Regions from separate parts of the Rossellomorea sp. LjRoot5 genome, predicted to be linked through region 2. Evidence: predicted binding sites of a transcription regulator. Region 2 holds the regulator's gene; the other holds the start of a gene.
The links. The regulator Rex, encoded in region 2, represses fermentation and respiration genes when NADH is low (regulators of the CRP and FNR family bind a similar motif). The targets are predictions, from matches to a motif close to TTGTGAAATATTTCACAA.

Region 1: a site for Rex is predicted at 3,945-3,962, ahead of ACSQ2E_RS05080 (TIGR04053 family radical SAM/SPASM domain-containing protein). Genes of this name have one in related genera too.

Annotation. Positions count from the first base shown of each region.
Region 1 is NZ_CAXUQN020000001.1:995,023-1,001,157, reverse strand. It holds gene fdhF (formate dehydrogenase subunit alpha) at 1-1,031, opposite strand, end outside; gene ACSQ2E_RS05095 (MFS transporter) at 1,028-2,209, opposite strand; gene ACSQ2E_RS05090 (Mrp/NBP35 family ATP-binding protein) at 2,384-3,121, shown strand; gene ACSQ2E_RS05085 (YwiC-like family protein) at 3,167-3,889, opposite strand; gene ACSQ2E_RS05080 (TIGR04053 family radical SAM/SPASM domain-containing protein) at 4,034-5,155, shown strand; gene ACSQ2E_RS05075 (Crp/Fnr family transcriptional regulator) at 5,192-5,887, shown strand; gene ric (iron-sulfur cluster repair di-iron protein) at 6,056-6,135, shown strand, end outside.
Region 2 is NZ_CAXUQN020000001.1:4,190,078-4,196,212, forward strand. It holds gene groL (chaperonin GroEL) at 144-1,781, opposite strand; gene groES (co-chaperone GroES) at 1,837-2,124, opposite strand; gene ACSQ2E_RS21325 (CPBP family intramembrane glutamic endopeptidase) at 2,420-3,163, shown strand; gene ACSQ2E_RS21330 (YdiK family protein) at 3,160-3,369, shown strand; gene tatC (twin-arginine translocase subunit TatC) at 3,385-4,152, opposite strand; gene ACSQ2E_RS21340 (twin-arginine translocase TatA/TatE family subunit) at 4,168-4,338, opposite strand; gene ACSQ2E_RS21345 (redox-sensing transcriptional repressor Rex) at 4,393-5,070, opposite strand; gene ACSQ2E_RS21350 (ABC-F family ATP-binding cassette domain-containing protein) at 5,262-6,135, shown strand, end outside.

The DNA of each region.
Region 1 (6,135 bases), 3.2 Mb from region 2:
GCTACACCTGAGGCAAACTTTCCAATTTGTCCTCGGAGAAGCGCCATTGATGTATAGAGGGAAACATTATCCACCCCTTTTGACTGTTGTTCCACCCCTCTGGCAAACATGACGACTGAACGAGGAGATAATCCGAAAATATGTGCAGCTTTCAAGATTTTTTGAACCGACACGCCAGTAATGCTGGCCGTATGCTCCGGTGTGAATTTCTCAACTGCTTTCTTTAGTTCTTCAAAGTTATTGCATCTCTTTTTAACGTATTCATGATCGACGTAATTGTTTTTTATTAGGAGATGGAGCATTCCGTTCGCAAGGGCTGAATCTGTACCGGGTTTCAAATCCAAGTGTACATCTGCCACGCGGGCTGTCGGCGTTTCCCTCGGATCAGCCACTATCAGTTTCGCCCCCTTGTCTTTCGCTTTCCATATCCATTGAATGCTTGTAGGATGGCATTCCGCGGTATTGGAACCAGCGATAAAGAAACAATCGGTATGTTCAAGTTCAGGCCATGGGAGCGTCGATCCTCTGTCAGTTCCAAGCGTCTTCAGAAATCCTCCTGCAGCGGAACTCATACAGAATCGGCCGTTATAATCAATGAATCTTGTGCCCAGTCCGACTCGCGCGTATTTACCGACCAAATAGCATTTTTCGTTAGTCATCGAGACGCCACCGAATACAGACAAGGCATCCTTCCCGCTTTCAGCTTGCAGACGTTTGAAGTTCTTTTCAATCAAGTCGAGTGCTTCGTCCCAGCTTGCCTTCACGAATTCTCCGTTTTTCTTGATCAGCGGCGTCAGGATACGCTCTTCATGTTCGATTGTCTGATAGGCCGTTACACCTTTTGGGCACATTTTTCCTTTTGTAACTGGCCAATCATAGCGGGGTTCAACACCCACTACCTTGCCCGACTTCTTATTTACACGTATATGCATCCCGCACTGCATGCCACAATAGCAGCAGTGCGTCGTAATAAGCTCTTCGCCTGGTTTGTGAAGGTTCTTTACTCCTTCTTTTACGATATACTGACTCATTTTTCACTGCCTCCTTTTTCCTTGTACTGATCGATTTCTTTTTGAACCTCTTCAGGGAATTGATAATAATCGTCTGTTCTCTTCTTACTGAATCCGCCCATTTGAATCCCATTCAGCGTTGAAATCGGATCCCTGCTCTTTAGATGGGGCTTTGCATTCAATTGTTTCATCACCCTGATCCTCCGGCGGCATGGCAGGCAGTAGTCAGAAAGATAACTCCCGTCTTCAAGCTGGAGATCAAAGTTTTGAACAGCCAGAATATCTTTCACATCAGTGATTTGATCATCGTTGCTATAGGTGGTGCCGCATCTGAGACATGGTCTCGTATCCACTTTTATCTGTTCCTGATAATTCAACGGTACTGCTGTTGTCAGCGGTCGGATCGGCAGGTGGAACAGTTTGCCGAATGGGAAGTAAACGAGTAAGACGACCACTGTAACCTGATGGATCAATGTCATGTAGTGGTGCATCCAGCCATCTAACAGTGCATATGAAACGGTAAGTAAAAGTCCTGTCCCCGTTACCGCAAGGAGTAAATATAAAGGAAATAAATCAAATTCCGCGCGCTGTGTCACTTTCACGTCCTGACTGGCGATTCTTCTGACAAGTGCCATGGTTACACCGATCAGTACCATCGTGGCGGTGATGTTCAATCCGTTATACACCATTTCTGCGAATAATCCATGGGCGGCCATTGAAATCGTCTCTACTCCCATGACCACGATGGTATAGGTTTCGGGATCGACAAGTTCGAAGTGCATCCAGCCGAACGTCAGACCGAATGTAATCGCAAAGGATCCAATACACCCCCAGGCAATAAGGAAATGCTGTACACCCCGGTAAATCCCTCTTTTAAAAATGAATTTCTGTAAAAAGATATTTTCAAATGCTGTTTTACCGATTGATATTAAATTACGTTTTTTCCTTGAACTGGTTTTCAAATTCGAGAAACTCCGTTTGATGACCTGATGGGTTGCCGGCCGGATGAGCCATGAAGACATCCGTATCGTCAACCCGATGGCAAATATTAACGAAGAAATAAAATACCCCATTAAGGCCATATCAAAATGTAAAAACTGTCCGGTCCCGATCCAGGATGTGAAAATCAAAAACAGGATAATGAAAAATGATTTTTGACTGGTTTTTGAATAAAACGAGCGTTCGAGCGGCTTTCTCATCTCATGCCCAACCTCCATGTGACTTTTTTAACATCAACGCAGTTGTATATTTGGTACATTGATTACGTTGATTCATTTTCAACTTGTAATCATTGTACAGAAAGACTACTTTTCAGACTGTGAAGTACGTCACACGATGGAAATTTACCTAAAATTTGTGAAAGAGGTGTGAACATGCTATCAGGTAATGTAATAGCTATAACAAGTGGAAAAGGCGGAGTAGGAAAATCGACGGTTTCAACGAATCTCGCCGTATCTCTCGCAAGACAAGGAAAAAGCGTCGCTTTGATTGATTTGGACATTTACGGGTTCAGCATCCCGAAAATGATGAATGTGGACAGCCGTCCCAAAACATTTAACGGGAAAATCATTCCTGTCGAATCTCACGGAGTAAAAATCATGTCGATGGGTTTTCTTATAAAAAACAACGACCCTGTCGTCTGGCGCGGACCGATGTTAGGGAAAATGGTCGAGCATTTCAGTAAGGATGTGATGTGGGGAGAGCTGGATTACTGCATTCTCGATATGCCTCCCGGAACCGGGGACATCGCCCTCGATATGCACCTGAACATCCCGCAAAGTAAAGAAATCATTGTTACCACCCCTCATCAAACAGCATCGATTGTAGCTGAAAGAGCTGGAACAATGGCACTGAAAGCGGAGCACGATATTTTAGGCGTCATTGAAAACATGTCGTACTTTCAGCCCAAAGAAAGCAGTGAAAAATACTTCTTGTTCGGAAAAGGCGGAGGGGATCTGTTAGCGGAGCGATTAGATACAGACGTTTTGGCGAAACTCCCAATCGAAGAACCAATCGAAACGTCTGAAACTCCATCCATCTACGGCGAAGATACCGGCTTATTTCACCACTACAGCCAGCTGGCAGAGGCCATAGACCAGAAATTCAAATAAAAATCCCGTCCCCTGCTTCTTTAAATCTGAAGCGAGGGACGGGATTTATAGCAAGACGGTTGTAAGTAGAAGGAAAAAGGCGGAGTTTACGATTTCTATGATTCCCAGCTGCATGATTGTCAGTTTTTTACCGTGAAGGAAAACCGCCCGAATCAAGCTTGGAACGCATGGTACCACCCACAGCCAGGATTCCTTCCAAAGAAATAGCAGAAAAATAACAAATGCATGATAACCCCATGACCACCATTTGAATCTTGTGTTTTTCTTTTCTCTTATCATTGATTTAATAAAAAATGTACTGCCTGCAAAATACAAGAATGACAACAGGGCAATATTCCATCCTTCAACAGTCAGACTGCCTGTACTCACGTAAAAACTTGCAAGCCCTCCAATACAAAATACACAAATGGCGAATAGATCATTCGCAAGTGCCCGCTCATTTTTTTTCTTTACAAAGTAGATGTTTATTAGAAAGAAAGGAATCATGGCTAAGCCGAAGAAGACCATTTGCCAGTCATAAACCAAAACGATTGCTAAAAAAAAGAATGACGCGGCTAAATAACCCAATGCCCATTTAATATAGAAGGACACCTTCTTCCCCTTCACGACCATGATCAAAGGATAAGTGGCAAGATACAAAAAGAACCAGCCAATAAACAAAGGGATGTGAATAAGGTGAAAGGTGCTTGCCGAGATTCCCAGTACGTAAGGAATCAATAGCATCGCCCAGGCACCATGTTGTTTGGGAAGGACCATTTTCACAATCATACACCTGCTTTCCTATAGATGATGCCTTAATCATACTCCTTAGAGAAAAGAGAGTGTGTGATGTAATTCACTTACTACTCCCCCATCCTTCTATATCATTAAACATATAAATCTTTCAATCATTGCAAGACGGGAGGAAATATGATGTTTGATATGAATTTCGACGAAAACCCATTTATCGTCATTTGGGAATTAACTAGAGCGTGTGAGCTTCACTGCCTTCACTGCCGGGCAGAAGCGCAGTACAAACGGCATCCGCTTGAATTGGATTTTGAAGAAGGAAAAAAACTGATAGATGACATCTATGAAATGAACAACCCGATGCTTGTGTTCACAGGCGGAGATCCGCTCATGCGGCCTGACGTATATGATATTGCTTCCTATGCGATTCAAAAAGGAGTGCGTGTCTCCATGACACCAAGCGCAACACCCAACGTCACCAAGGAGTCCATTGAGAAAGCGAAAGAAGTAGGTCTTGCTCGCTGGGCGTTCAGTCTGGACGGTCCGACAGCAGAAGTACATGACCATTTCAGAGGAACATCCGGTTCATTCGACTTGACCATGAACGCGATCAACTACATCCTCGAACTTGAACTTCCTCTTCAAATCAACACCGTCATCTCCCGCTATAATGTCGACATGCTTGAAGAAATGGCCGAATTGGTAGAGGAGTTAAATTGCGTGTTGTGGAGTGTCTTCTTCCTTGTGTCGATCGGGAGAGGTAAAGAAGCAGACATGATTTCACCCGTGGAGCACGAAAAAGTATTCCGCTGGCTGAATCAATTAAGCCTCCGGGTGCCTTTCGATATAAAAACCACTGCCGCGCAGCATTACCGACGTGTGGTCATCTCAGAAAAAATGAGACAAAATAAAGATGAACAAAAAAAGATTCAATATCAGGATGCTTTACATTCAGGCAAAACTGGTCAATTTGATGGTCTGGGACGGGCACCGAGAGGAATAAATGACGGGAATGGATTTGTCTTCATCTCCCATATCGGGGACGTCTATCCCAGCGGACTTCTCCCCATCAAAGCCGGGAATGTAAGGCAGCAGCCGCTATCCGAAATTTACAGGCACTCACCTATTTTTAAAGACCTGAGAAATCCTGATAAATATAAAGGGAAATGCGGACAATGCGAATTCCGCTACGTGTGCGGAGGTTCCCGCTCAAGAGCCTATGCCCTGACAGGCGATTACATGGAAAGCGAACCAGCATGCGTGTATATACCGAAGAGCATGAGGAAAAGAGTGTTTAGATGGTGATAATGTTGATAGTCCAAACGCAGAAAGGAGCCCTTCATGTTAAATAAAGAAGATATTAAAAAGCATCTGCAAACCGTTCCACTATTCAAGGAGTTATCCGACGATGAACTGCAGCCAATCATATCAATCTCATCTTCAAGAATATACAATGCCCGTTCGATTATTTTCATGCAGGAAGAACCTCTCGACCGTGTCTTCTTCATCCACTCCGGCATCGTGAAAATTTATAAAACCGATGCCACTGGAAAAGAACAGATTGTATCGGTACTTGAGGACGGTGAAATGTTCCCTCACGCCGGTTTTTTCAGGCAAGGGACATTTCCTGCAAACGCCGAGGTCATAAAAAAAGCGCAGCTCATCGTCACCCCCATTAAAGATTTCGAGAAAATCCTGATTCAACACCCTGAGCTTTGCATTAAGTTATTCCGGGTTCTAGGGGGTAAAATTGTCGATCTTCAAAGCCGCCTGGAAGAGAAAATTCTCCACAATACGTATGAACAGGTCATTATGCTTCTCCTGCGTCTATCAAAGTCCAATGGTGTGAAGCTTGAAAACCTGTATAAAATCACTACCCATTTTACGAACAGAGAACTCGCCAACATGATCGGCACCTCGCGTGAAACAGTCAGTAGAACTCTTAACCAGCTAAGGAAAAAAGATCTCATTGAGCTTGATGCAGAAGGGTTCTATGTGATCGACCCCGACAAACTGAAAGAGGAAATCATTCATTGATCACGGACAGGACGAGTGCTCTTTTCTGAAGAGAATGACTGTCAAAAATTCAGTTAACCCGTGATGAATTTCATTCTAATCTGTGATATGTATCACGAAAGTCTCGTTCAGTTGTTGATATGATAAAGACAGTTAAACAAGTAAAACGACAAATATGGAGGGATTAAAATGACACAAATATTCACAGAGTCATCCATAATAGGGAATATCGTCACAGAATTTCCGAAAGCAAGCGACTTTTTCAAGGC
Region 2 (6,135 bases):
ATGAAAAAAGAGGCCTATAGCAAGTTAAGAACTCGCTATAAGACCTCTAATAATTTTATTAAGGTAAAAACGGTCACTATTTCGGACTCTTAAATGGAATCAATCTTAGCAAACCCCTATATAATAGGGTTTTTAAGATTGAATTACATCATGCCGCCCATTCCACCCATGCCGCCCATACCGGACATATCCGGCATACCGCCGCCGCCTTCTTCAGGAATGTCCGCTACTACTGCTTCAGTGGTTAGGAACATTGCTGCAACAGACGCTGCGTTTTGAAGCGCAGAACGAGTTACTTTGGTTGGATCTACGATACCTTTTTCGATCATGTTGACCCACTCACCAGTAGCTGCGTTGAATCCGACACCTACTTCTTCCTTCTTCAGACGTTCTACGATGATAGAACCTTCGAGTCCAGCGTTGTGAGCGATCTGACGGATTGGCTCTTCAAGAGCACGCAACACGATGTTGATACCAGTTGCTACATCTGCATCCGCTTCGATTGATGCTACTTTATTGTATACGTTCACGAGTGCCGTACCACCACCGGATACGATACCTTCTTCTACTGCTGCACGAGTAGAGTTCAGGGCGTCTTCGATGCGTAGTTTACGCTCTTTAAGCTCAGTTTCAGTTGCAGCTCCGACTTTCACGACTGCCACTCCACCTGCAAGCTTAGCAAGGCGCTCTTGTAATTTTTCCTTGTCGAACTCAGAAGTAGACTCTTCTAATTGAGCACGGATTTGGTTTACGCGAGCTGCAATTTTTTCTGGATCTCCAGAGCCTTCAACGACAGTCGTGTTTTCTTTCGTTACGACTACTTTCGCCGCGCGGCCAAGTTGAGTGATGTTGGCAGATTTAAGGTCTAAACCTAGATCTTCTGTGATCACTTCTCCACCAGTAAGAACCGCTAAATCTTCAAGCATTGCTTTACGACGGTCCCCGAAGCCAGGAGCTTTAACGGCTACAGCGTTGAAAGTTCCGCGAAGTTTGTTCACAACAAGTGTTGCAAGAGCTTCACCTTCAACATCTTCCGCTACCATTAATAATGGCTTGCCTTGTTGAACGACTTGCTCAAGGACAGGAAGTACTTCCTGGATGTTACCGATTTTCTTGTCAGTAATTAAGATGTATGGATTTTCTAAGACAGCTTCCATTTTATCAGAATCAGTGACCATGTATGGAGATGCATATCCACGGTCGAACTGCATTCCTTCTACCACGTCAAGTTCAGTTGTGAACCCTTTAGATTCTTCGATTGTGATAACGCCGTCGTTTCCAACGCGCTCCATTGCTTCTGCGATCAGTTGACCGACTTCTTCGTCAGCTGCTGAGATTGCCGCAACTTGAGCGATGGAATCTTTGCCTTCGATCGGCTTGGAGATCACTTTTAATTCTTCGATAGCCGCTTGAACCGCTTTTTCGATCCCTTTACGGACACCGACAGGGTTAGCACCAGCTGTTACGTTTTTAAGACCTTCACGGATCATTGCTTGAGCAAGGACCGTTGCAGTCGTTGTACCGTCACCGGCGATTTCGTTAGTTTTGCTTGCTACTTCAGCAACCAGTTTTGCACCCATGTTTTCGAATGCATCTTCGAGTTCGATTTCTTTCGCAATGGTTACACCGTCATTTGTGATAAGTGGTGAACCGAATTTTTTCTCAAGTACCACATTACGTCCTTTTGGTCCAAGAGTTACTTTTACTGCATTTGCTAATTGATCGACACCGCGAAGCATGGAACGGCGTGCTTCTTCGCTGAATTTAATATCTTTAGCCATTGATAAAGTCCTCCTCTTATTTAAATAATGTATGGTTTACTATACGGAAATTTAATTATTCGCCAACTACAGCCAGAATATCGCTATCACGAAGGATCAGGTATTCTGTGCCTTGGCATTTCACTTCTGTACCAGCGTATTTAGAGAAAATGATCCGATCGCCGACAGCTACCTCAAGAGCAACGCGCTCACCGTTGTCAAGAATGCGACCAGTACCTACAGCCATCACTTTACCTTCTTGTGGCTTTTCCTTTGCGGAATCCGGTAGCACAATACCGCTTGCTGTTTTTTCTTCTGACTCAACTAGCTCGATAACGACGCGATCACCTAGTGGTTTTAACAAGTGAAACAACCTCCTTGAATTATGTAAATGATTTTTATTAGCACTCGCTCACTGTGAGTGCTAACACAACTATTATATTAATTAATTCGTTTTCATTTTGCAAGAGTCCTGCCTGAAATTTTTTTCGTCATATTTCTCTTTTTTTCACACCCTCCTATCCTATGCCCTCTTTTCCCCATATATTCCAGGGTAAAAGAAACCCTTAGATTTGAACAGTTCCGCTTTTCTTAGTAGAATTGTACAGGAGTAAAGTAAAGCTGGTCGTTAACATACAGGTGCTAAAGGAGATCAAACGTTGAAAAAACATTTCGGATTTATTTTAATTGCCTATATCGTCATGCAGCTTTCAAGCATTGTCGGGGTACCCCTTTTATATAAGATCGGTGTCGACGTCCTCGGGTTAGCCGATGAGACGGTACGAAGCCTTGTCCCTGGATATTGGCTCGTCATCAGCTTTACGCTGACCCTTCTCATTGTGGGAGGCATTTTAAGGAAAAGTGAAACAAGCACACGGCTTGAACGGAGTGCTCCCATGGGCGCCGGCCGTTCGATTGTTTGGGCGGTACTCGGAATTTTCATGGCATTCATCGCTCAATCGGTTGCGATACAAGTCGAATATGCGTTAGGAATTCAAATGGGATCTGAAAACACTCAGATGATCATCGGCATTATTGAAAAGGTTCCATTATCCATGCTGGTCGCAGCCATCATCGGACCAATACTAGAGGAAATCGTGTTCAGGAAGATCATTTTCGGGGTCCTGTATGAGAAGATGCATTTCTTCTTTGCCGCTCTCATCAGTTCGGTCATCTTCGCCCTTGCCCATTTCGAACCTGAGCATGTGATCCTGTATTCAGCAATGGGCTTCACCTTCGCCTTTCTTTATGTAAAAACGAAGCGGATCCTGGTGCCAATATTTGCTCACGTGGCGATGAATACAACGGTCGTTCTAATGCAATCTATCTATAGGGACGATATCGATAAAATGATGAATGAAGCTGAAAAAATTCAAGGATTTATTGGAGGATTATTTCTATGAGGAGATCACCATTATTCTCGGGAGTGATCTATCTCCTTCTCGGTGTGCTCTTCACCTATTTTGCTGTACAAAACGTACAGAATGATGAAGGTTGGGGATTTTTCACGTATATGCTCATCTTTCTTGCGACCCTGGACTTCGGTTCCGGGTTAAGGATGATTATGCTGCATTTCAAAATTAAAAAACAAATAAAGAACAAAAAATAAGGATTGATCATTTGATCAATCCTTATTTTTGTCCTCGTACTGTTCCATTTCAAGCTTCTGCTCCGCTTCCAATACCTTTTTGTATCCGATCTTGGAGATCCAGATGCTGATTTCATATAGTATGAACAGCGGTACCGTCACCATTAGATGAGACACAATATCGGGTGGCGTGATAAGAGCCGCGATGACCAATAAGATAAAGTAGGCTGCTTTCCTCATCTTCCCCATCATCATCGGCGTGATGATACCTAACCGTGTAAGAAAAAGCATGGCTACGGGTAACTGAAAGAGAAAACCAAAAGGAATCGTGATCTGGAATAAGAAATGAAAATATTCGTTTATTCCGATCACTTGTTCTATATTGAGATTCATTGATAAACCCATCATGAATTTCACGATATATGGAAACAAAATAAAATAAGAAAATGACAATCCACCTAAGAAAAGGATTAGGGAAACTGGAATATAACTAAGCGTCACTTTTCTTTCTCTTTCGTATAAACCCGGACTGACAAAAGACCAGACTTGAAAGAGAATGATAGGGGATGTCATGATCAAAGCAATGAACATGATCATTTCCATATAGATCTTGAGAGGATCTGTGATACGAAAGGCATTCATGGTTAATTCTTTCGCTTCATCGGCATGCTGTAAGTACCTGATCAGCGGTTCCGCAAGAAAGAAGCTTACAACAACTGCTAACAAGAAGAAAACGACTACAAACATGAGTCGTTTTTGCAATTCTCCTATATGTTCATAAACTGTCATGTCTCTTTGACTCATGGCGTTCATCCTACTCTACTTAGCACTATTATTTTTTTCGTCTTCATCATCTGCTAAGCCTTTTGTTGCATTTTTAAATTCACGCAATGTATTTCCTGCCGCTTTTCCTAATTCCGGAAGTTTCTTAGGACCGAAAATAAGTAAAGCAACGACTGCTATTAATACGAGGCTACCTGGACCTGGCATAATGAGACACCTCCTCTTTTACCATTCTATCATAACGTAAATATGAAGAATTTTCTATTCTGTTATGATTCCATCTTGTGACATTTCCGTGTCATCCTCTGAATAATGCTTCAAGAAGTAAACGAGTGACTGAAGTTCCACCGCCAAGTCGATGTGATGGACGCGGATATGGTCAGGCACCGTCAATCTCGCAGGGGTGAAATTCAGTATCCCCTTTATATTCGAAGAAACCAATCGGTCTGTGATATTCTGAGCAGAAGATGCCGGCACCGTCAGAATCGCTACTTCAATATCATGCCCCACAAGACCCTCTTCTAAATCATCTAAATGAAAAACGGGTACATCGCTGATTTGAGTCCCGACCTTCTTTTCATCCACCTCAAAAGCCATTTCGATCTTCGTATTATTATTCTTGATGAAATTATAATGAAGAAACGCTGTACCAAGATTCCCCACCCCGATCAGCACAACCTTCGTAAGGGCATCCTGATCCAGTGTCTTACGGAAGAAGGATAACAGATAATTGACATTATAGCCGTATCCCTTTTTACCCAATGCACCAAAATAAGAAAAGTCCCTGCGGATCGTAGCAGAATCAACTTTCACCGCTTCACTTAATTCCTTCGATGAAACCCTCTGCTTACCGGATGAGTACAGATTCTTGATAAACCGATAATATAGCGGAAGGCGCTTGGCCGTTGCCTGTGGAATTTTCGTTGTATCCTGGTTCATATTGTATTCCCCCACATCTATTCAAAACCTCTGATACCGCTTCCAAAATTGAAAGCATCCAGAATTTATTAAACTCTACTACTCATCATACACTATATTTTATCCTAAGTGTACGAAGATTAATAGTCGATTTATTGCCGTTCCCCTCTCAAATACGGTACACTAGCACTATGAAATAGAGGTGAAACGTCATGATTCTTTTACAAGTGAATCAACTAACAAAGAACTTCGGTGCAGATAATATCCTATCAAATATTAAACTTGAAATACAGACTAGAGATCGCGTTGCCCTTGTCGGCCGTAATGGCGCAGGAAAGTCGACTCTTCTAAAAATAATTGCAGGTCACCTCTCCTACGATTCCGGGGAGATCACTAAGCCAAAGGGCGTCTCCATCGGGTATCTTGCCCAAAATACGGGTCTAGAATCTGATCTATCCATCTGGTCTGAGATGCTGACCGTCTTTGAGGAATTGAAACTGCAGGAAAAGAAATTACGATCACTGGAGCAGCAAATGGCCGATCCTTCAGTATATGAGCAAGAGGATGTCTATCAACGGGTATTGAAGGAATACGATCAACTCCAGGTTCTCTTCAAAGATTCCGGCGGCTATCAGTATGAAGCGGATATCCGTTCCGTCCTTCACGGATTGAACTTCGCCGATTTTGATTACGAAACAAAGATATCCACATTGAGCGGCGGCCAGAAAACCCGTTTGGCCCTTGGTAAGCTTCTACTGACCAAGCCTGACATCCTCATCCTTGATGAGCCGACCAACCACTTGGATATCGAAACGTTATCTTGGCTTGAATCGTATCTGCAGAGCTATGAAGGAGCCGTCTTGATCGTTTCCCATGATCGCTACTTTTTAGACAGCGTCGTCAATCAAGTGTATGAGATTTCCCGTAACAGGAGTAAGAAATACCTGGGGAATTACAGCAGGTATCTTGAACAAAAAGCAGAGGACTATGAGAAAGATCTCAAAATGTTCGAACGTCAGCAGCAAGAAGTCGCAAAGCTCGAAGACTTCATTCAACGGAACATCGCAAGGGCTTCCACTACGAAAA